4 regions of the Dyella terrae genome follow, and region 2 is predicted to be linked to each of the others. Evidence: predicted binding sites of a transcription regulator. Region 2 holds the regulator's gene; each other region holds the start of a gene.

Region 1 (4,838 bases), 1.2 Mb from region 2:
GCACGGTTCCGTCATGCGCCGGCGGGAATCAGCAGCAGCAGCGCGATGCCCAGCACGATGCGGTAGATCGCGAACGGCGTGAAGCGATGGCTACGGATATAGCCGAGCAGCCACTTCACCGCCACAAAGGCGACGATGGCCGATACCACGAAGCCGACGCCGAAGGCACTCCAGTCTTCATGGTGAACGCCGCCTTCCTTGACCACCTTCAGCAGCTCGTAGCCGGTCGCGGCATACATAGTGGGAATGCCGACCAGGAAAGCGAACTCCGTTGCCGCCGCGCGGTTGCTGGTGCCGGCAAGCATGGCGGTGAAGATGGTGGCCGCCGAGCGCGAGGTGCCCGGGAAAATGCCCGCCACCATTTGCGCAAAGCCAACCAGGATCGCCACGCGCCACGTCACCTGCGTGCGATCGGGCTGGCGCGCGGCGAGGCGTTCGGCCGCGAGCATCCAAATGCCGCCGATCACCAGCGCCCACGCCACCGGCGTCACCGCCTCGGGCAGCTTGAAGCCGAGCTTCACGGCGATGAAGCCGAGTACCGCCGTGATCATGAAAGCCACGAACAACTTGGCCAGATAGTCGCGATTGGCCGGATCACGCCACTGCGTGAAAAGCTGCCAGATGCGGCCCCAATAGATAAAGGTCACCGCCAGGATCGCACCCGCCTGGATGCCCACATTGAACAGGTCCGAGCGTTCGCCCAGGCCGAATTTCTCGGCGATGAGCAGATGGCCCGTGCTGGAAATGGGGAGGAACTCGGTGATGCCTTCGATGATGCCGAGCAGGATGACGTTGATTAGGTCGCTCACGAAAACTCCGGTAGATTGCCCCGCGCCGGGGCTCTCGGCGCCAAGCGGCATAGCTTACGGCATGGGTGTGGCATGTCACGCGCTGGAGAGAGCGCCCGTAAAGTTAATCTCGAGCCCCAAAGCGGCGCCGGGTGCCGAGCCAGCCTGGCCTCAGGGTTCCCGGCTGCTGCGTCATTTTTGTCGCCGACGGTAGACGCCGGGATGGGATTATTTGTCTCACGCCGGCCCTGGGAGTGTTTGAATACCTTGTTGCGGCAGATGCCGTCAGGGCAAATCGTTGTTGTAATGGAAGCTTGAGATGTCACGTTTGCTTATAAGCAGGATGCGATTTTGATGAAGTTGTTTGCTTTGCCCGTAGGTTCATTGATGCAGCCTCTGGCCCGGTTCCGGTCAACCTTGCCAAAGGGCCTCAGGCGCACGCTGGTTCCATTCATTATTTCCCGCTTGATCATGGTGTTGATCTTCACGGCTGTGCCTTTGGTGGCGCGCGTTCCCATCGAGCAGTGGGCGCGCGATGACAACATCACCATCAAGTTGAATGCTGAAGCCGTATCGAACGGGCTGTCGGGTGTCGCACTGGCTAATGACGCAGGGTGGTACATCAGCATCGCGAAGACTGGCTATGAGCACCGGCCTTTTGATACGACAAAGCAGGCCAATTGGGCGTTCTTCCCGCTGCACCCGATATTGTGGATGGCTGCCGCTACGACGACTGGAGAGTGGGTCTGGTCAGGCATGCTGTTGTCCAACCTGTTAGCGCTGGCCGGTTTAAGCCTGCTGTGGCATCTGACCAGCAAATTGACGAGCTCGGACAAGGCGGCCGACGGCGCCGTGCTGTTCGCCTGCTTTTGGCCGACGAGCTACTTCATGTCGCTGCCACAGACCGAGGCGCTGTTTTTCGCCATGACTACCCTCGCGTATCTGGCGGCTCGCAGCCAACGTTGGTGGCTGGCTGGCTTTGCCGGCATGTTAAGCAGTGCGACGCGCTTCAATGGGTTGTTTCTGCTACCAGCCCTGTTTCTGGCGTGGTGGCGTGGCGAGCGACGTGTGGCTGATCTGATTAAGCTCGCCCCCATCGTCTTGGGCACGCTCGCCTTTATGGCGTATCTCTGGGCTACGACGGGCAACCCGACGGCTTTCAAAGATATACAGATCACCTGGGGGAGGGAGCCGACGGCGCCTTGGGTCGCCCTGCTGGACTACCTGCATCGCCCCCTTAAGGTGGCGGTGCCGTGGAACCCCAAGATGCTGCACTTTGTGATGGTTGCTATCGGGTTCTGCAGTGCAGTTACCTGCTGGCGCAAGGGTTGGCGTGATCTGGCCGTGTTTACGCTGCTGACTTTGCTTGCGCCACTTTCAACGGGAACGCTGATCTCGATCACGCGTTATCTGGGTGTGGCGCCGGGTGTTTACGTGGCCCTTGCGGTGTGGACTGAGCAGCGACCGCGTCTTGGCCAGCTACTCATTGCTTTTTTTGCGCTCTCGATGGGGCTGCTGTGCACATTGTTTGCGGCAGGTATCAATATCGGCGGAGCCTGATGGGCGGGTTATTAGCCAATCAGGTGGTGGCCGGAGCTTTGCGGATCTGACGCTTTAGCATCAGGATCCTTGAATCCGTGTGGAGGCTGAAGCGCAGGTGCGCCCGCATTGATCCACTTTGGTGCAAATGCTTCATGTGTTTAGACGAAGATGGTGCAAATAGACCTGGGTTCTGCCGCCATATTGTTACTAAGCTCATGATTTAATGGGGTAGAGCTGCTTGGCACAGGCCTTGCTCAACCGCTTGTTGTTTTCCTCACCCTTTACCCGTCGAGGTTGTCCATGTCGTCCGCCGTCCAGCAAGTGCTTGATCAGATCCAGGAACACGAAGTTGAGTTCGTCGACTTCCGTTTCGCCGACATGCTCGGCAAGCATCACCACGTGACGTTCCCGGCCCACGCCATCGACGAGGGTACGTTTGAGGACGGCAAGATGTTCGACGGTTCGTCGATTGCCGGCTGGAAGGGCATCAACGAATCCGACATGGTGCTGATGCCTGATCCGGACACCGCGTATATCGACCCGTTCAGCGCGCACACGCAGATGGTCATCCATTGCGACGTGCTGGAGCCGTCGACCATGCAGGCCTATGGCCGCGACCCGCGCTCCATCGCCAAGCGCGGTGAAGCGTTCCTCAAGTCCACCGGCATCGCCGACACGGCCTTCTTTGGTCCGGAGCCGGAATTTTTCATCTTCGATTCCGTGCGCTGGCAGAACGACATGGGCCGCGTGTTCTACGAAATCGGCTCCGAAGAAGCCGCGTGGAGCTCGCGCTACAAGTACGAAGACAACAACACCGGCCACCGTCCCGGCGTGAAGGGCGGCTACTTCCCGGTCAGCCCGGTCGACTCGCTGGGCGATCTGCGCGCCGACATGTGCAAGGTGCTCGAGTCGCTGGGTCAGGTCGTTGAAGTGCATCACCACGAAGTGGCGAATGCCGGCCAGTGCGAGATCGGCGTGAAGTTCAACACGCTGGTGAAGAAGGCCGACGAACTGATGACGATGAAGTACGTCATCAAGAACGTCGCCCACCAGAACGGCAAGACCGTCACCTTCATGCCCAAGCCCATCGTCGGCGACAACGGTAGCGGTATGCACGTGCACCAGTCGCTGGCGAAGGACGGCAACAACCTGTTCGCGGGTGACCTGTACGGCGGCCTGTCGCAGACGGCGCTGTGGTACATCGGCGGCATCTTCAAGCACGCCAAGGCCATCAACGCCTTCGCCAACTCCACCACCAACAGCTACAAGCGCCTGGTGCCGGGCTTCGAAGCGCCGGTGATGCTGGCCTACTCGGCCCGCAACCGTTCGGCCAGCTGCCGTATTCCGTACGTGTCGAGCCCGAAGGGTCGCCGCATCGAAGTGCGCTTCCCCGATCCGATGAACTCGGGCTACCTCGTGTTCACCGCACTGATGATGGCCGGCCTGGACGGCATCATCAACAAGATCGACCCGGGTGCACCGGCCGACAAGGATCTCTACGACCTCCCGCCGGAAGAAGAGAAGAACATCCCGCAGGTGTGCGCAAGCCTGGACGAAGCGCTCAACGCGCTCGACAAGGATCGTGAGTTCCTCAAGGCTGGCGGTGTGTTCACCGACGACTTCATCGACGCCTACATTGCGTTGAAGATGCAGGAAGTCACCCGCTACCGCGCCAGCACACATCCGCTGGAATTCCAGATGTACTACGCGCTCTGATCGCGTAAGCGACAACGAGGAGTGGGGACAACGGGCGCTTTGGCGCCCGTTGTTTTTTCTGTGGTTAGAATCGCTCCCAAAGGACAGGGGGAGATGCACCGTGCGTGTATTCAAAGGATTGTTGTGGGCAGTCGCTGCCTTGCTGGTTGCCTTGCTGGCGGCGTTCGCCTGGGGGCGGCTGCGGCCGCCCACGCCGGAGCAGGGCAGGGCACTTGCCCTGCTGCATAAGGACCAGAAACCCACAGCGGGCCGGAATGCGAACCCATGGCTCTGGTTCATGGGTTTCGACATACCGGCTGACCGGGTGGATGCGGCTTACGAGCAGCAACGCCGACGCACGGCGGCATGGGCAGAGAGTTACAAGCTTGGCAGCGGGTCGGCTACTCCGCCGGAGATTCAAGCGGACTTCCCGAAGCTTCCGTCGATGTCCTCCAGAGAGCGCGATCTGCTGTGCAGGCCGCGCGACGCGGATTGCCTGGGCAAGGTGCGCGCCCATGGCGGCGAGATCCTTGCGCTGCTCGCCCGCCACGAAAAGCTGCGCGGTCGCGATGAAGCGCTCAGCGACTTCGATTACATCTGGGGTGACATACCCGGTTGGCCGTTTATGTCCATCCCACCCTTCGCGACTGGCATGGGTTTGTGGCACACGTCGATCGCGGTGGATTTCGTGGATGGCAAACAGGCACAAGCCATGGATGCGGCCTGTTCGCAAGTGGCGACGATGCGTCGACTGCATGCACACGCCAACTCGCTGGTTGCCACCATGGTGTTCGCGGCAAGGTTGCGTGGCAG
Region 2 (4,838 bases):
CCACCGGCGCGGCCTACATGCTGCAGCAGTGGATTGCCCCATCGCCCAAGGTCAGCGACTTCGTGGGGCCTCCGCGCTCGGGTTACATCCTCACCAACTTCAAACTGTGGTCGTACGACGTCGACGGGCTGCCCAGCTTCCAGATGGTGGCGCCGCACCTGGAGCGAAGGGAGAACGACGATTCGCTCTACATCAACACTCCCGATTTCACGATGCCCTCCAACGACCCCGGCGTGCCGCCGTGGCTGGGCAAGTCGCTCTATGCCTGGGTCGACAAGAGCGGCACCCTGCTGAAGCTGCAGGGCCCGGTCTACATGCACCGAGCCGCCTTCGCGGACACCCCCATGACGGAAATGCACACCACCGACGTCACCGCCTGGCCTAAGGACAACCTCATGGTGACCGACGCCCCAGCGCATATGAAGCAAGGCCCACGTACACTTAACGGGGTGGGCATGCGTGCCAACCTCAACACCAATCATCTGGAGCTGTTCGATGAAGTCACCGGCTCGTTTCCGCCGCGACCCAAGAAGTCTCAAGCTGCACCTCGCCCTGCTGGTTCTGGGGCTGCTCGTCCTGCAGCCGGCGCTGGCCAAGCAGGATGACCGCAATCAGCCGATGAACTTCTCGTCCAAGACCATGGACGGATTCAACGCGCCCAACACGGTCACCACGCTGACCGGCAACGTCGTGGCCACGCAGGGCACGATGAAGATGACCGGTGCCGTAGCCAAGCTTTATCTGGATAACGACACACAGGTATCGCGTGCCGTGGTGACGAGCAGTCCTGGCGTCCTTGCGCATATCGAGCAGTTGGATGACTGCGGCAATCTGATGCAGGGTGATGCCATCCAGCTGGATTACGACAACATCAACGGCATCGCGGTGCTCACCGGCAATGCCGTGGTGCGCCAGCAGGGCCGTGGCGAGTTTCATGGCGACAAGCTCACCTATAACACGCAAACCTCGCTGATCACCGGCGAAGCCGGCGGTGACGGTCTGGTGCACGGCGTCATTCTGCCCAAGGCAAAGCCCGGCACCACACCGCCGCCCGCCGGTCAGGTGGCTGCTCCAGCCTGCCACCCCAACGCCGCGCCCGCTACACCACCTGCTGCTGCACCCGCCGCCGCACCCAAGCCGGCCGAGGCCCACTGATCGATGCTTTCTGCTGAAGGTCTGCAAAAAAGTTTCAAGGCACGTCAGGTCGTGCGTGACTTCGCCTTCTCCATTCGCGAGGGTGAAGTGGTCGGCCTGCTCGGCCCCAACGGCGCGGGCAAGACCACCTGCTTCTACATGGTGGTGGGCTTGATCGAAGCCGATGCTGGCGTGATCAAGCTCGACAAGCAGGACATCACTGGCCTGCCCATGCACCAGCGCGCCAAGCTCGGTATTGGGTACCTGCCGCAGGAAGCTTCAGTGTTCCGCCGCCTTACCGTGTCCGACAACATCAAGGCGGTGCTCGAGCTTCGCGAAGGCTGGGACGAAAAGCGCCGCGCCAACGAGCTGGAAAGCCTGCTGGACGAACTGAAGATCTCGCACATCGCGGACCAGAAGGGCATCAGCCTTTCCGGCGGCGAGCGCCGACGCGTGGAAATCGCGCGCGCGCTCGCAGCGCACCCGCGCTACATGCTGCTGGACGAACCGTTTGCAGGCGTGGACCCCATTTCAGTGGGCGAAATCCAGCGCATCGTGCGCCACCTCAAGGAGCGCGGCATCGGCGTGCTCATCACCGACCACAATGTGCGCGAAACGCTCGGCATCTGCGACCGCGCGTACATCCTCAATGATGGCGAAGTGCTCTCCCGCGGCACGCCTGCGCACATTCTTGCTGACGAGAAGGTCCGCGAGGTTTACCTCGGCCGCGAGTTCCGCCTGTAACGGTTGCGGAACAGGGCATACCCACGCCCAAACCTCGGAGATAAACCTGAGGTAGTACGCGATTCCGCCTTCGACCTATGGCCGACCCCGGGGGCAAGAGTTAGGATGACCTTCACATTCATCCCGACCGCTTGGCATGAAACCCGGACTGCAGTTTCGCCTCAATCAACAGCTCACGCTGACCCCCCAGTTGCAGCAGGCTATCCGTCTGCTGCAACTGTCGCAGCTTGAGCTGGAGGCCGAACTGAGGCAGATCGCCGAAAGCAATCCGCTGCTCGAATTTTCGGATGACAATCCGGACGAGCTGGACGGCGAAGAGCGCGAGCCGATGGAGCCGCTCCCGACGAGTTCGGCGAGCTCGACCAGCAGCGATACCGTTGACGATGCAGAGGCCCCCGAATGGGGCGACGCCTATGTCGATGGTGGCAGCGACGACCCCATCGACTTTTCCGCCAGCAGCGGCTCCTCGCGCAACAGCAATCCCGACGAGGACGGTTTCGAGCCGCAGAGCGCCGCAGCGGAAACGCTGCAGGAACACCTGCTCTGGCAACTCAACCTCACGCACATGAGTGCACGCGACCGCACCATTGCGGCCGTGCTCATCGATGCACTCAATCCGGACGGCTATCTCACCGAGAGCATGGAGTCGCTCACCGCGGCCCTGCCGGCCGACCTTAGAGCGACGCAGGCGGAAGTGGAATACGTGCGGCACATGCTGCAGCGTTTCGACCCCACGGGTGTCGCAAGCGTCGATCTGCGTGATTGCCTTACCGTGCAACTTCAGCAGTTCGCCCCCGACACGCCTCAGCGCGAGCTCGCCTTACGCATCGTGGATGCCGAACTCGAACTGCTCGCCCGCAACGACATCGCGCGCCTTGCCCGCAAGCTACGCGCGAACGAGGACGACACCGCCGCCGCCGCCCTGCTGATCCGCAGCCTTGACCCGCGTCCCGGCGCTGCGCTCGACGTCACGCCCGTGGAGTACGTCGCACCCGACGTTTACGCCCGCAAAGATGTCGGCCGCTGGCGTGTCAGTCTCAACCCCGATTGCCAGCCCCGCCTGGGCCTTAACCAGCATTACTGCGGCCTGATCGCGCAGGCCCGCGGTACCGACGCAAGTTGGATGCGCGGGCAGCTGCAGGAGGCACGCTGGCTTATCAAGAGCCTGGAATCACGCGCCGAAACGCTGCTCAAGGTGGCCGAAGCCATCGTGCGTCGCCAAAGCGCCTTCCTCGACTACGGCCCTGAAGCCATGCACCCGCTGGTGCTGCGCGAAGTCGCCGAGGAAGTGGGCATGCACGAATCAACGATTTCACGTGTAACTACCCGCAAGTACATCCATACGCCGCGGGGCACGTTCGAGCTCAAGCACTTCTTTTCCAGCGGCGTGTCCACCGAAGACGGTGGCAGTGCGTCGGCCACCGCCATCCAGGCCATGCTCCGCAAGCTGGTCGATGCCGAGGACCCGCGCAAGCCGCTGTCCGACCAGGCTATCGCGGAGGAACTGCACCGCAAGGGCATTCAGGTTGCCCGACGCACTGTCGCCAAATACCGCGAAGCCATGCGCATTCCCAGCTCCAGCGAGCGCCAGCGCGCTGGCTGAACGGGCCTGCCCGTCCACTGTGGCAAAGCGCCTCGGGAACTTGGCGGCAAAAAAGGCGTCCCCATAATCAGAGGTAAGACGATCCGAAGGGAACCTGTCATGTCAGGGCCGTGAAGGTCTTTCTAACGCGAAGAAAGCTTCAGAGGTGCATAGTGACTTTCCCGACTTGGTGAGGAGGCCGGAAATCCCATCGGAAAACTAGGGCTTTCAAAAGGTGTGTCGGCCACGACATAAGCGACCGGTGCATCGACCCCAGCCGCACCTGCGGCAGTACTGAAGGAGGCGCAACATGCAAGTTCAGCTCAGCGGTCAGCAGATTGAAGTCACCCCGGCCCTTCGGGATCACGTGAACAGCCGGCTCGACCGCCTTACCCGCCTCGACGAACGAATTCTCAGCCTGAGCATCGTTCTTTCCGTGAACAAACTGCAGCAGCGAGCTGAAGGCACGCTCTGCGTCACGGGCAGCACCCTGCACGCCGAAGCGCTTGAGAACGACATGTACGTCTCCATTGATGTCCTCTTCGACAAGCTGGTGACACAGCTGCGCAAGCACCGCGAGAAGATCAGCGATAAGCATCAGCGCGCCGTCCGCGACGAGCGCCTGTACGGCTGACCGCCCCGGCCCGCCCGTGCTCCGGGCGGGCCCTCTCCCTCCGAATCCCCCGATCCAAGGCGCCCGACGGCGCGAACTGGCACAATGTCCGTGCAGCCCCCTTCTTTTGGCTGCAGAAAGGACATGGCTTGGACCGGCTGACCGCCCGACAACTCTACGACAGTGTTCACGAGCGCATGGCTTTGCGCTGGGTTTCCGGCATGCGCGGCGAGTCGCGCGTGCTGGAGCAGGCTGCGACCACCACGCGCCGCCCGTCGTTGATTGGCTATCTCAACGTCATCTATCCCAACAAGATCCAGATCATCGGCACCGAGGAACTGAATTTCCTCGACAGCCTGGATTCGCGCCAACGCTGGGAAGCGATCAACAAGATCGCCGCCTATCAGCCCGTGGCGATGATCGTCACCAAGGATCAGCCCATCCCCACCGACCTGCGCGAGGTGGCGGAAGAAACCAACACGCCTTTGTGGATCAGCTCCAAGCGCGGCCACGAGCTGCTGACCTGGATGCAGTACCACCTGGCACGCATTCTCGCGCCCAAGATCACTCTGCACGGCGTGTTCCTCGAGGTGTTTTCCATCGGCGTGCTGATCACCGGCGAATCAGGATCAGGCAAAAGCGAACTTGCGCTGGACCTGATCAGCCGTGGCCACCGTCTGGTGGCCGACGATGCCACCGAATTCACCCTGATCGCACCGGACGTGATCGACGGCACCTGCCCCGAACTGTTGCAGGACCTGCTGG
Region 3 (4,838 bases), 150 kb from region 2:
TCAGCTGGTGAATCTGTTCCGGCAGATGGACGTGGAATGTGTGGTCGCGACGGATGGGCGCGAAGCGCTGGAGCGGCTGCAGGCCATCGCTGAATCGCCCGGCGAGGAGCGTGTGACGCTGGTGGTGTCGGACATCGAGATGCCGCGGCTGGATGGCTATGCGTTGACCCGCGCAATTCGCGAGACGCCCGCGCTGCGAACGTTGAAGGTGGTGTTGCACAGTTCGATCAGTGGAATTTTCAATGAGGCGATGGTGCGCGAGGTGAACGCGGATCGCTTTGTGGCGAAGTTTCAGCCGGATGTGTTGGCGCAGGCGGTGTTGGATTTGATGCCGGAGAGGTTTGGGGAGTTTTGAGTTTTGGGCGCGGCGCTTGGTTCTTTGCTTTTCTCCCTCGCCCCTTTGGGGAGAGGGTTGGGGTGAGGGGTCAATCTAGCCTTACCGTTTCATCTTTAGCCGTCACCCCTGCGCAGGCAGGGGTCCAGTGACTTTGCTTTCGATTGTCGCGTAGTCGCGATCTGGCTCGCCTGCGGCGGGCTTTCGACCTCCTACCGGAGGCCGAGTCACTTTTCTTTGCTTGCCGAAGAAAAGTAACCCGAAGAAAGGGCCTCCCGGATGAGGCGCCTATCGGGCAGAAGCCCGATAGGTACGCGGTCGGGTTCCGGGCTTTTCGACGGGGCTCCTGCCCCGGCGAAAAGTGGCTGGCATCCTTGCCAGCCACACCTGCGGGGCCTTCTCTCCACCCGCCCGCCGCCTCATACGGGGACCTGGTAGCTCAAGAGCTAGAGCCGACGGCTCGTGCCGCTGCGCTGCACATCGCGTCGCGGAGCGTGGCGATGCGACCCAACGTGTTGTTGACGACGTCGCATGTTGGTGTCGGTTAGAAGTAGGGTTCCGTAAGTCTTCCCGGATTCTCGCTGCGCTTCATCCGGGCTACGTTGCGCGTTCGCCGTGAACGCTCCCGCTTTAAGCCCTCTTGGCGACGGCGCGTTGCGAAGCGCATCGGAGTACCCGCTGTGTAGCGGCGGAGGTTGCCAAACCGCACGATTCCTCATCCGTTCGGGCTTATCCCCACGCCATGCAGAGTTCCTCAGCGTATCGGTGCGTTGCGGTGTAGCCGTATCGTCCAATAAGGAGATCGCCCGGTACCGATTACCTCGGGGGCCAAGGCTTGTATTCAACACGACGCTACCGGAGCTCTGGAGGCCATTTTCTTTCGGTTACTTTTCTTTTGGGCCAGCAAAAGAAAAGTGACTCGAGCGTCGGCAGACGATCGAAACGCCCGCTGCGTAAGCGGCCAGGTCGCGGCAACGTAGGAGGCGACAGCTAACCACCGAGGAAACGCCAAACCTCCGTCAGTAACCCGCTACACCCCGCGTCGACTTTCCGACAGCCCCACGTAAAACCCATCTCGCGACACACGCAAAAAACGCCACAAACCCAACAACCACGCGGCTTCGCAGACACCACTCAAACGGTGGCACGCAATTTGCTCAAGTCATCCCGCGGCCCTCGCCGCAGGAGTGAGCGATGAGTTCCATCAACGACAACCTGTTCGGTTTGCACACGCAGGCGCTCGATACGTGGCAGAAGCGCAGCGAAGTGTTGTCCAGCAATCTGGCTAATGCCGACACGCCCGGCTATCTCGCGCGCGATGTCGACTTCAAGAAGGCGCTGGCCAGTGCGAGTGGCACTAGCAACACGCTGGCGATGACCATCACGCAGCCGGGACAGATTGATCCGCAGGCGCAATCCGCGCAGCAACTCGCTTACCGCATGCCCACGCAGCCGTCGATGGATGGCAATACGGTGGATACGCAGGTCGAGCAGGCCAACTTCGCCGCCAACGGCGTGCATTACCAGGCCAGCCTTTCCTTCATCACGGCGCAGATCCACATGCTGCGCACGGCCATCACCGGAGGCCAGGGCTGATGTCCATGTTCAAGATTTTTGATGTCGCGGGTTCGGGCATGGCAGCGCAGTCGCTGCGCCTGAACACCGTGGCCAGCAACCTCGCCAACGCCGACAGCGTGTCGAGCACGCCGGAAGGTGCGTACCGCGCGAAGGAACCGCTGTTCTCTGCTGTGCAGAAAGCGGTGGGTGGCGCAAAGAACTCGCAGGCCGACAGCGCTGTTGGCGTGCAGGTGCAGGGCGTGACCGAAAGCCAGGCCGATGTGCAGACGCGCTACGAGCCGGGTAATCCCATGGCCGATGCCAACGGCTACGTCTACGGCAGCAACGTCAATCCCATTGATGAGCTAGTGAACATGATCACCGCGTCGCGTTCTTACCAGAACAACGTCGAAGCGATGAACACCACCAAGCAATTGATGATCAAGACCCTCGACCTCGGCAAGTGAGCCGGGAGGAGCCCTCGTGTCTACGATACCCAGCACTACCAACAACACGTCCAGCAACAGTTCGAGTTCGGGCAGCACGTCGAGTGCGAACTCGGCGCTGTCGAGCACAATGACGCAGGCCGATTTCCTCAAGCTGATGACGGCCCAGTTGCAGGCGCAGGATCCGACCAACCCGGTCGACAACTCGCAGTTCGTTTCGCAGATGGCGCAGTTCAGCCAGTTGTCGGCGACGCAGCAGTTGGATACCGACCTGCAGTCGCTTGCCACCAACGTCAACACGGCTATGCAGACCTCGCAGGTGCTCAGCTCGTCGAACCTGGTGAATCGCGAGGTGCTCGTGCCGGGCAGCTCGGCCGCATTCGACGGTACCGATGCGGTGAAGGGTGCGGTGAACGTCACCAGCGCAACGACCGTCAACGTGAAGATCGTCGATGGCAGCGGCAACGTGGTGCGCAATATTCCGTTGGGCGCGCAGAACACTGGCCTTGCGCAGTTCAGTTGGGATGGCAAGGACGATAACGGTAATGCCATCGCCGCAGGCACGTACACCATCCAGGCCGGCAGTGGCAGCACCTCGCTGGACACCTACGTCGCCGGCACGGTGACGGCTGTGGGCTACGGCGGCAGTTCGCTGGGTACGTACCTGCAGGTATCGGGCGTGGGCGGCGTGCCGCTCAGCCAGGTGGCACAGATTCTCTGACGCGCTAAGCGTCATCTCATCACGAGGAACCGAACATGGCACTTAATACGGCGCTCAGCGGCATCAACGCTGCCCAGTCCGATCTCAACGTCATCGCCAACAACATCGCCAATGCCAACACCACCGGCTTCAAGGGTTCGCGCGCGGAGTTCGCAGATGTCTTCGCGGTGACTGGCCTGAACCTCAACTCCACCGCGGTGGGCAGCGGCGTGCGTCTGCAGGACGTGGCCCAGCAGTTCAATCAAGGCGATATCCAGACCACCAACAACAGCCTTGACCTCGCCATCAGCGGCAACGGCTTCTTTGTGGTGAACAACGGCAGCGGTGTGCAGTACACGCGTGCCGGTGATTTCCAGAAAGACCCGAGCGGCTACGTCACCACGCCGGACGGTTCGCGCCTGCAGATGTACGCGGCCAATGGCGCGGGTGGTTTTGATACCAGTACGCTGAAGGACTTCAATTGGGTGACGGCGCAGAGCAACGCTACGGCGACCTCGGCCATCACCATGACGTCTAACTTGCCGGCCAGCGCCACCGTGCCGACCAACGCGTTCAGCACGACGGATTCCACCAGCTACAACGCCGCTTCGCCGGTGACCGTGTATGACTCGCAGGGTGGTTCGCACCAGGCGACGATTTACTACGTGAAGTCCGGCACCAACACCTGGAACGCCAATCTGTACGTGGACGGCCAGAACGCCGGCACGCAGCCGATGACCTTTGATTCCACCGGCAAGCTGGCTACGCCGACCAACGGCACGCTGGCCTTCAACACGGTGAATCTGGGCAACGGTTCGTCGCCGATGACGCTGTCGCTCAACGTGAACAACACCACGCAGTACGGGACGGACTATTCGGCCGGCACCATCCAGCAGAATGGTTTCGAAGCAGGCACGTTGTCGAGCATCGACATCAATAGCAAGGGCGTCATCACGGCGTACTACTCGAACAACCAGAGCACGCAGATCGGTCAGGTGGCGATTGCCAACTTTGCCAACGTGCAGGGCCTGCGCCAGATGGGTAATACCACGTGGGCAGCCAGCACCGATTCCGGTCCGGCCGTGATGGGTACGGCGAGCGTGGGGCAGTTCGGCGCGATCCAGTCGGGTGCGCTGGAAAGCTCCAACACGGCCGATACCACGGCGCAGTTGGTGGACATGATCCAGGCGCAGCGTGACTACCAGGCCAATGCGCAGGTGCTGTCGACCGACAACACGCTCGCATCCGCGCTGTTCAACGCTGTCTCGCGCTGATAAGCCATGGACCGTTCCGTCTACGTAGCGATGACCGGGGCGACGCAGATCATGCGCGCCCAGGAGGCAGTGAGCCACAACCTGGCCAACGCCTCCACGGTCGGTTTCAAGAGCCAGCTCTCCGCGTTCCAGAGCGTGCCGGTGCTGGGCGATGGTCAGCCGGCGCGCATCAACGCGGTGGCGCAGGGCATCGGCCAGAGCAGTGGGCAGGGGTCGCCGATCAATACCGGTCGGGCCCTCGACATCTCGGTGCGCGGCGACGGCTTCATCGCAGTGCAGTCGCCGGACGGTTCAGAGGCATACACCCGCGCGGGTGATCTGCAGCTCACCGCGGATGGTGGGCTGACAGACTCGAAAGGCAATCCGGTGATGGGTGGTTCAGGGCCCATCACCATTCCACCAGCCACAGACATCAGCGTCGGCTCTGACGGCACCATTTCCACGGTACCGCAGGGGCAGGGCCCCAATTCCGTATCGCAGATCGACCGCATCAAGCTGGTCAATCCGGACGTGACGCAGATGACGCA
Region 4 (4,838 bases), 1.7 Mb from region 2:
CGTAACCCTGCATCGACTGCGGCAGCATGCGGTCGTCAGTGGAAAGCTGCACGCCGCGGATGCCGTAGCTGTCGAACACTGCACCGTCGGTGTAGCTGTCGCCCACGGAGAGCACTGCACGCAGCGACGGCAGGTCGCGCTGCAGGTAGGTCTGAATGTTCTGCCAGTGCGACTGGGAGGGCGTGTTGCCCGAGCCAGACGTCCAGGTCATGGTGCCCTGCTCGCGCAGGTGCCACAGGCCCACGTTCACGCCCGTGTTCACGCCCAGGTAGGTTGAGGTCTGGGTGGAACCCTGGCTGCTGCTGTGGAAACTGTTGACGTTGTAGTTGAGGAAGCCGGCCGTCGCGCCCGCGTCCCAGTATTCCGGGCTCACATAGCCGCGCGGCATGGTGCCCAGGTAGGCCTGCGGTACGCTCACGTCCAGGCGCAGCTGGGTCATGTCGAAGGTCATCGTTGCGTCGGGGATCAGCTCGCCCAGCGCAACGCAACCGTTCGGATCGTCCAGGCGCTTGGCTACGTCCTCGCTCATCTTCGGATGCAGGCCGAACTGGTCGAGCATCTTGTGGCTGAGGCAGGCCACGGCGTCCGCTTTCGCCGAGGGCGCTGCAAAGCGCACCGTCTGGCGGTTCACCCACACGTTGTTCAAGTAGATGTCGCTGACGTACTCGCCCGGCAACACCGGATTGCCGTGCTCGAAGCGAGACAGGTCGGTAGTGTTCTGGCCAGCGCCCGACAGCATGCTGCGGTCAAAGTCGGCGTAGCCGCCGCCGGCAGCCGGATCGGCGCCATTGGCCGCTGCCGGCAGGGCGTGGGCGGAAAAGGCCGCGCCGGCCAGCGTGGCGGCGATGGCCGAACTCAGAAAGGCACGACGGCACGCCACGGGCCAGGACGTGCGTCGCTGGGTGCTGGCGTGCAGTGTCATCACGGCGAGACCGTGCCCTTGAGGACAACGTCGGAGCCGTAATCATTGATGCAGTGGTATTCGATGGCGCTGCCGGTGGCCGGCGCCTGCTTGAGGTCCGATACCGACAGGTTGAGGTCGGACATCGGCGCGACCATGCCAGGCTCGGCCTTGTGCGCGCTGCCGCCGGTCGTCACGCGCAGATCGGTGATCGTGACGTAGTACGGCGTGGGGTTGTGCACCACTACCGCTGCCGTACCGGCAGCACTGGTGGCCTTGAAAGTCAGTTCGCCCGGTGCCTTGATCGGATCGCCAGCGAGACCGGCCGGACGGTAAAACAACTTGAGGCGCGAGCGGATCGCCATCTGCAGCGTGTTCGCCTTCTGCACTTCCAGGCTGGTCGGCTTGGGCGGCACTTCGAGCACGTTGAGCCAGAACACTGACTCACGGTCCGTGGGCAGCGGCTGATCGCTGTGGGTGAACAGGATGCGCAGGCTCTGATCCCGGTTCGGCTCCATACGGAACAGCGGCGGGGTGATCAGGAACGGCGTCTTCACCTTGTCCGGCGTGGACATCGGGTCGCCGTTGTCCACCCACGACTCGACGAGCGCAGGTGTGGTGTTCTGGTTCGTCAGGCGAACCGTCACCTCGCCATCGGCGGCGGGAAAGATGATCCGGGTACCGGCAATGATCACGTTGGCGTGTGCTGCTGTCATGGAAACCAGACAGCCAACCGCCAGCAGCGCCGCGGAAAGGGCGCGGAGAGGACGCTTCATGGGAAACCCCGGAAAGGTGCTGAAGAGAAGTGCTGCGGCCAAGGCGGCCGCAGCACGGGTGTTGCAACGCTTACTGGTAGCTCAGCGCGTACTGGACGGTGGTGTTGACCGCACCGGCCGTGGCAGCTGCGCCGTTCGCGACGTAGCCCACGTAGTAGTTGAACGTGGCGGCGCCGGCGCTGCCCGAGGTCGGCAGGGTGGCCGTCTGGGCGTTCTGCGCACCCGCAACGCCGTTCAGGGCCAGGGCGCCGGTGGTGCCCGCGACCGCACTCTGCGAGTTGGACAGCACGATCTCGACGTTGCTGCCGCCGGCGGTGGTGTTCTTCAGGTAGCCCGACGTGGTGTCGACGTTCGCGCTGGAGAAGTAGGTCGACACGGCGGTGGCGCCAGTGACAGCCGAGCAACCCGTCACCGAAAAGGTGAGGGCGGTCCAGCCGGCTGCGCTGCCAACCGTCGACAGGGCGTTGGTGTCCAGGGTCGGCAGCGTGATGGTCGGGTTCTGTGCGTTGTTCGCGGTGACCGCGCAGGTCGAGGAGACGATCTTGCCGTTGACGGTGATCGTGCCGCTGCTGACCGTGGTGGCGGCAGTGGCGAGACCGGCAAAGCCCAGGGTGGTGGTAACCAGGGCGGCGAGGAGAAGCTTCTTCATATCCATGTCCTTTGAGCGTGTGTGGATGAAACCTGTTCGTTGTGCGCTGTCCGGACAGTGGCTTCTGCCCCCCATGGCGCCTTCGGCTCCTGGTGGTCCGTACCTGTACAGGTCGGTCACCAAGTCGCTTACCGACCCATAAGCAATCGCCATGCCAAGGCGTATGAAGATGGAGAAACGGCGACGCGGGGCAGAAATGAGAGGTAGTCGTTAAGATTTTGTAATGATTCGGTGAGTCCTGAAAGGTCACTTCGGGTCACCCCATCAGGATGGGAATGTGCACATTGCGTCACATTTTAGGAATGTTCCTATTGTCCAGATGCTCAAGTTTCAGACGGGGCCGCCGATACGTGCCCTCGCATGTAAAGGTTGCTTGACACATCTCGGTGCCAGAGCTAGCTTGTGTCAAGTCAACTTGACATGTGTCCGGGGGCAGCATGGAACGGAGCAGTGCGATGGGTGGCGTGCCATGAGCACATTCACCGGGTTAACACCGGGTGGCCGGCTGGCACCGATGGACGCGTGGCCCACCTGGGCGCGCTGGGGTGCAGTCGTTTTCACCTATGCGCTGCTGGCAGCCAGCTTCTTTCTGATGATTCAGAACAGTTCGCTGGTGAAGCTGTTGGGGTTGGTGGTCTTCGCCACCGGGCTGCCGCTCATGGTCTATACGGGACGCGCGCTAACGCGCGAGCGCTGCCGCGCCGCGGATCGCCGTTACGTGCGTGAGTTCATGCCGGCCATCCTCATCTATATGGCGGTGATGCTTTATGCGTGGCCGCTGCAGAAGGGCATGTCGTCCGGCGTGCTCAAGACGGCGCTGGTGCTGTCGCCCATGTTGCCGATCGCCTGGATCATCATTGCCTGTATCCGCCACATTCTTGCCAGTGATGAGTTGGAGCGTCGCCAGCACCTGGAATCCATCGGCATCAGCGCATCGGTGGTCGGCGTGGCGAGCATGGCGCTGGGGTTCCTGGGTGCGGCGAAGGTCCTCGTACTGGACGGTACCTTTGTTTTGCTCTTCGTATACCCGGCGCTCTGTCTGGTTTATGGCGCCGTTCGCTGCTATCTGATCTGGCGCGTCCGCCGCGAATGAACAATCGTATTCGTGAACTGCGCGGCGACCACGGTTGGTCGCAGGCCGATCTGGCTGAACGCCTGGATGTCTCGCGCCAGACGGTGAACGCGATCGAGACAGGCAAGTACGATCCGAGCCTGCCGCTGGCTTTCAAGATTGCGCGGTTGTTTGGTCTTTCTATCGAATCGATCTTCGAGCCGGAACCGCCTGCGGTGGCGCCGGTATCGAGACACCCAATGGAGTGAGGGAGAGCACTCATGGCAATCAAGGGCCGAACCGCCTTTCGCATAGGCGTTGTGGTCATCGCGCTGGCGGCACTGGGGTGGCGACACTTCCATCCCCCGTCAGCCGAACCTCTTGCGGATACCCCGCCTGCGACCACATCCACCGGCAAACCGGCCACACCGGCCAAGCCGCCGACGTGGAAATTGGGCTCGCTGACGCTGACCCCGTGTGAACTGAGCCAGCCCAACAGCGGCTTGTCGACCGCTGCGTGGTGCGCACCGTTCGAGGTGCCGGAGAACCGCGACGACCCGACCAGCCGGAAGATCCACCTCAAGCTCGCGGTGATCCGCAGCAGTGCGCAGGTCGCCAGCAAAGACATGTTGGCGATGCTCGCCGGTGGTCCGGGCCAGGCCGCGACGGAATCATGGCCGGGCGTGTCGGCCGCGCTGCAGCCGCTCACTGCACATCGCCACGTGGTGTTGCTCGACCAGCGCGGCACCGGGGGCTCCAATCCGCTCACCTGCAAGGACGAAGGCGAAGGCACCGAGGGTGGCTCCGACGACATCGTCGCCGGCGCCGATCGCCAGAAGCGGGAAACCGAGCGTTGCCTGAAGCAGCTTCAAGACACGGCCGATCCACGCTACTACACCACCACCATCGCAGCGCAGGATCTGGAAGATGTGCGCAAGGCGCTGGGCTCGCCGAGCTTCGACCTGGTGGGTGTGTCCTACGGCACGCGTATGGCTCAGCAGTACGCCATGCGTTATCCAAAAGCCGTGCGCAGCCTCGTGCTAGATGGTGTGGTGCCCAACGAGCTGGTACTGGGGCAGGACTTCGCGCGCAATCTCGACGATGCGCTGAAAGCGCAGTTCGCGCAGTGCACCGCCAACGATGCATGCCGCAAGCGCTTCAACGACCCGTACCAGACGCTCTATCAATTGCGCGATGCGCTGCGGGCCAATCCGCACAAGGTGAGCTTCCGTGACCCACAGACCTACCAGAGCGTGCAGCGCACCTTGAGCGAATACTCATTGTCCAGTGTGGTGCGCATGTTTGCGTACTCGCCGCTGACGGCTTCGTTGTTGCCGCTTTCCATTGATGCAGCAGCGCACGGTGACGTGGGGCCGCTATTGGGGCAGGCCAAGCTGTTGTCGGGTGATCTGTCGGACACCATGAATGGTGGCATGCAGTTGTCGGTGATCTGCAGTGAGG

Evidence for each region. The regulator sigma-54, encoded in region 2, starts transcription at its own class of promoters, with help from an activator protein. The targets are predictions, from matches to a motif close to TGGCACGNGCNTTGC.
Region 1: a site for sigma-54 is predicted at 2,570-2,584, ahead of glnA (type I glutamate--ammonia ligase). Genes of this name have one in related genera too.
Region 3: a site for sigma-54 is predicted at 1,477-1,491, ahead of flgB (flagellar basal body rod protein FlgB). Genes of this name have one in related genera too.
Region 4: a site for sigma-54 is predicted at 2,469-2,483, ahead of DYST_RS12475 (fimbrial protein). Genes of this name have one in related genera too.

Annotation. Positions count from the first base shown of each region.
Region 1 covers NZ_CP089414.1:3,365,464-3,370,301, reverse strand. The annotation lists gene DYST_RS14700 (undecaprenyl-diphosphate phosphatase) at 12-809, opposite strand; gene DYST_RS14695 (hypothetical protein) at 1,143-2,348, shown strand; gene glnA (type I glutamate--ammonia ligase) at 2,631-4,046, shown strand; gene DYST_RS14685 (hypothetical protein) at 4,147-4,838, shown strand, end outside.
Region 2 covers NZ_CP089414.1:4,565,309-4,570,146, reverse strand. The annotation lists gene lptC (LPS export ABC transporter periplasmic protein LptC) at 1-605, shown strand, start outside; gene lptA (lipopolysaccharide transport periplasmic protein LptA) at 496-1,155, shown strand; gene lptB (LPS export ABC transporter ATP-binding protein) at 1,159-1,878, shown strand; gene DYST_RS20030 (RNA polymerase factor sigma-54) at 2,015-3,481, shown strand; gene hpf (ribosome hibernation-promoting factor, HPF/YfiA family) at 3,771-4,094, shown strand; gene hprK (HPr(Ser) kinase/phosphatase) at 4,223-4,838, shown strand, end outside.
Region 3 covers NZ_CP089414.1:4,720,119-4,724,956, forward strand. The annotation lists gene DYST_RS20775 (chemotaxis protein) at 1-355, shown strand, start outside; gene flgB (flagellar basal body rod protein FlgB) at 1,529-1,930, shown strand; gene flgC (flagellar basal body rod protein FlgC) at 1,930-2,358, shown strand; gene DYST_RS20790 (flagellar hook assembly protein FlgD) at 2,375-3,058, shown strand; gene flgE (flagellar hook protein FlgE) at 3,094-4,311, shown strand; gene flgF (flagellar basal-body rod protein FlgF) at 4,318-4,838, shown strand, end outside.
Region 4 covers NZ_CP089414.1:2,877,775-2,882,612, reverse strand. The annotation lists gene DYST_RS12485 (fimbria/pilus outer membrane usher protein) at 1-922, opposite strand, end outside; gene DYST_RS12480 (fimbrial biogenesis chaperone) at 922-1,677, opposite strand; gene DYST_RS12475 (fimbrial protein) at 1,748-2,326, opposite strand; gene DYST_RS12470 (hypothetical protein) at 2,796-3,419, shown strand; gene DYST_RS12465 (helix-turn-helix transcriptional regulator) at 3,416-3,646, shown strand; gene DYST_RS12460 (alpha/beta hydrolase) at 3,659-4,838, shown strand, end outside.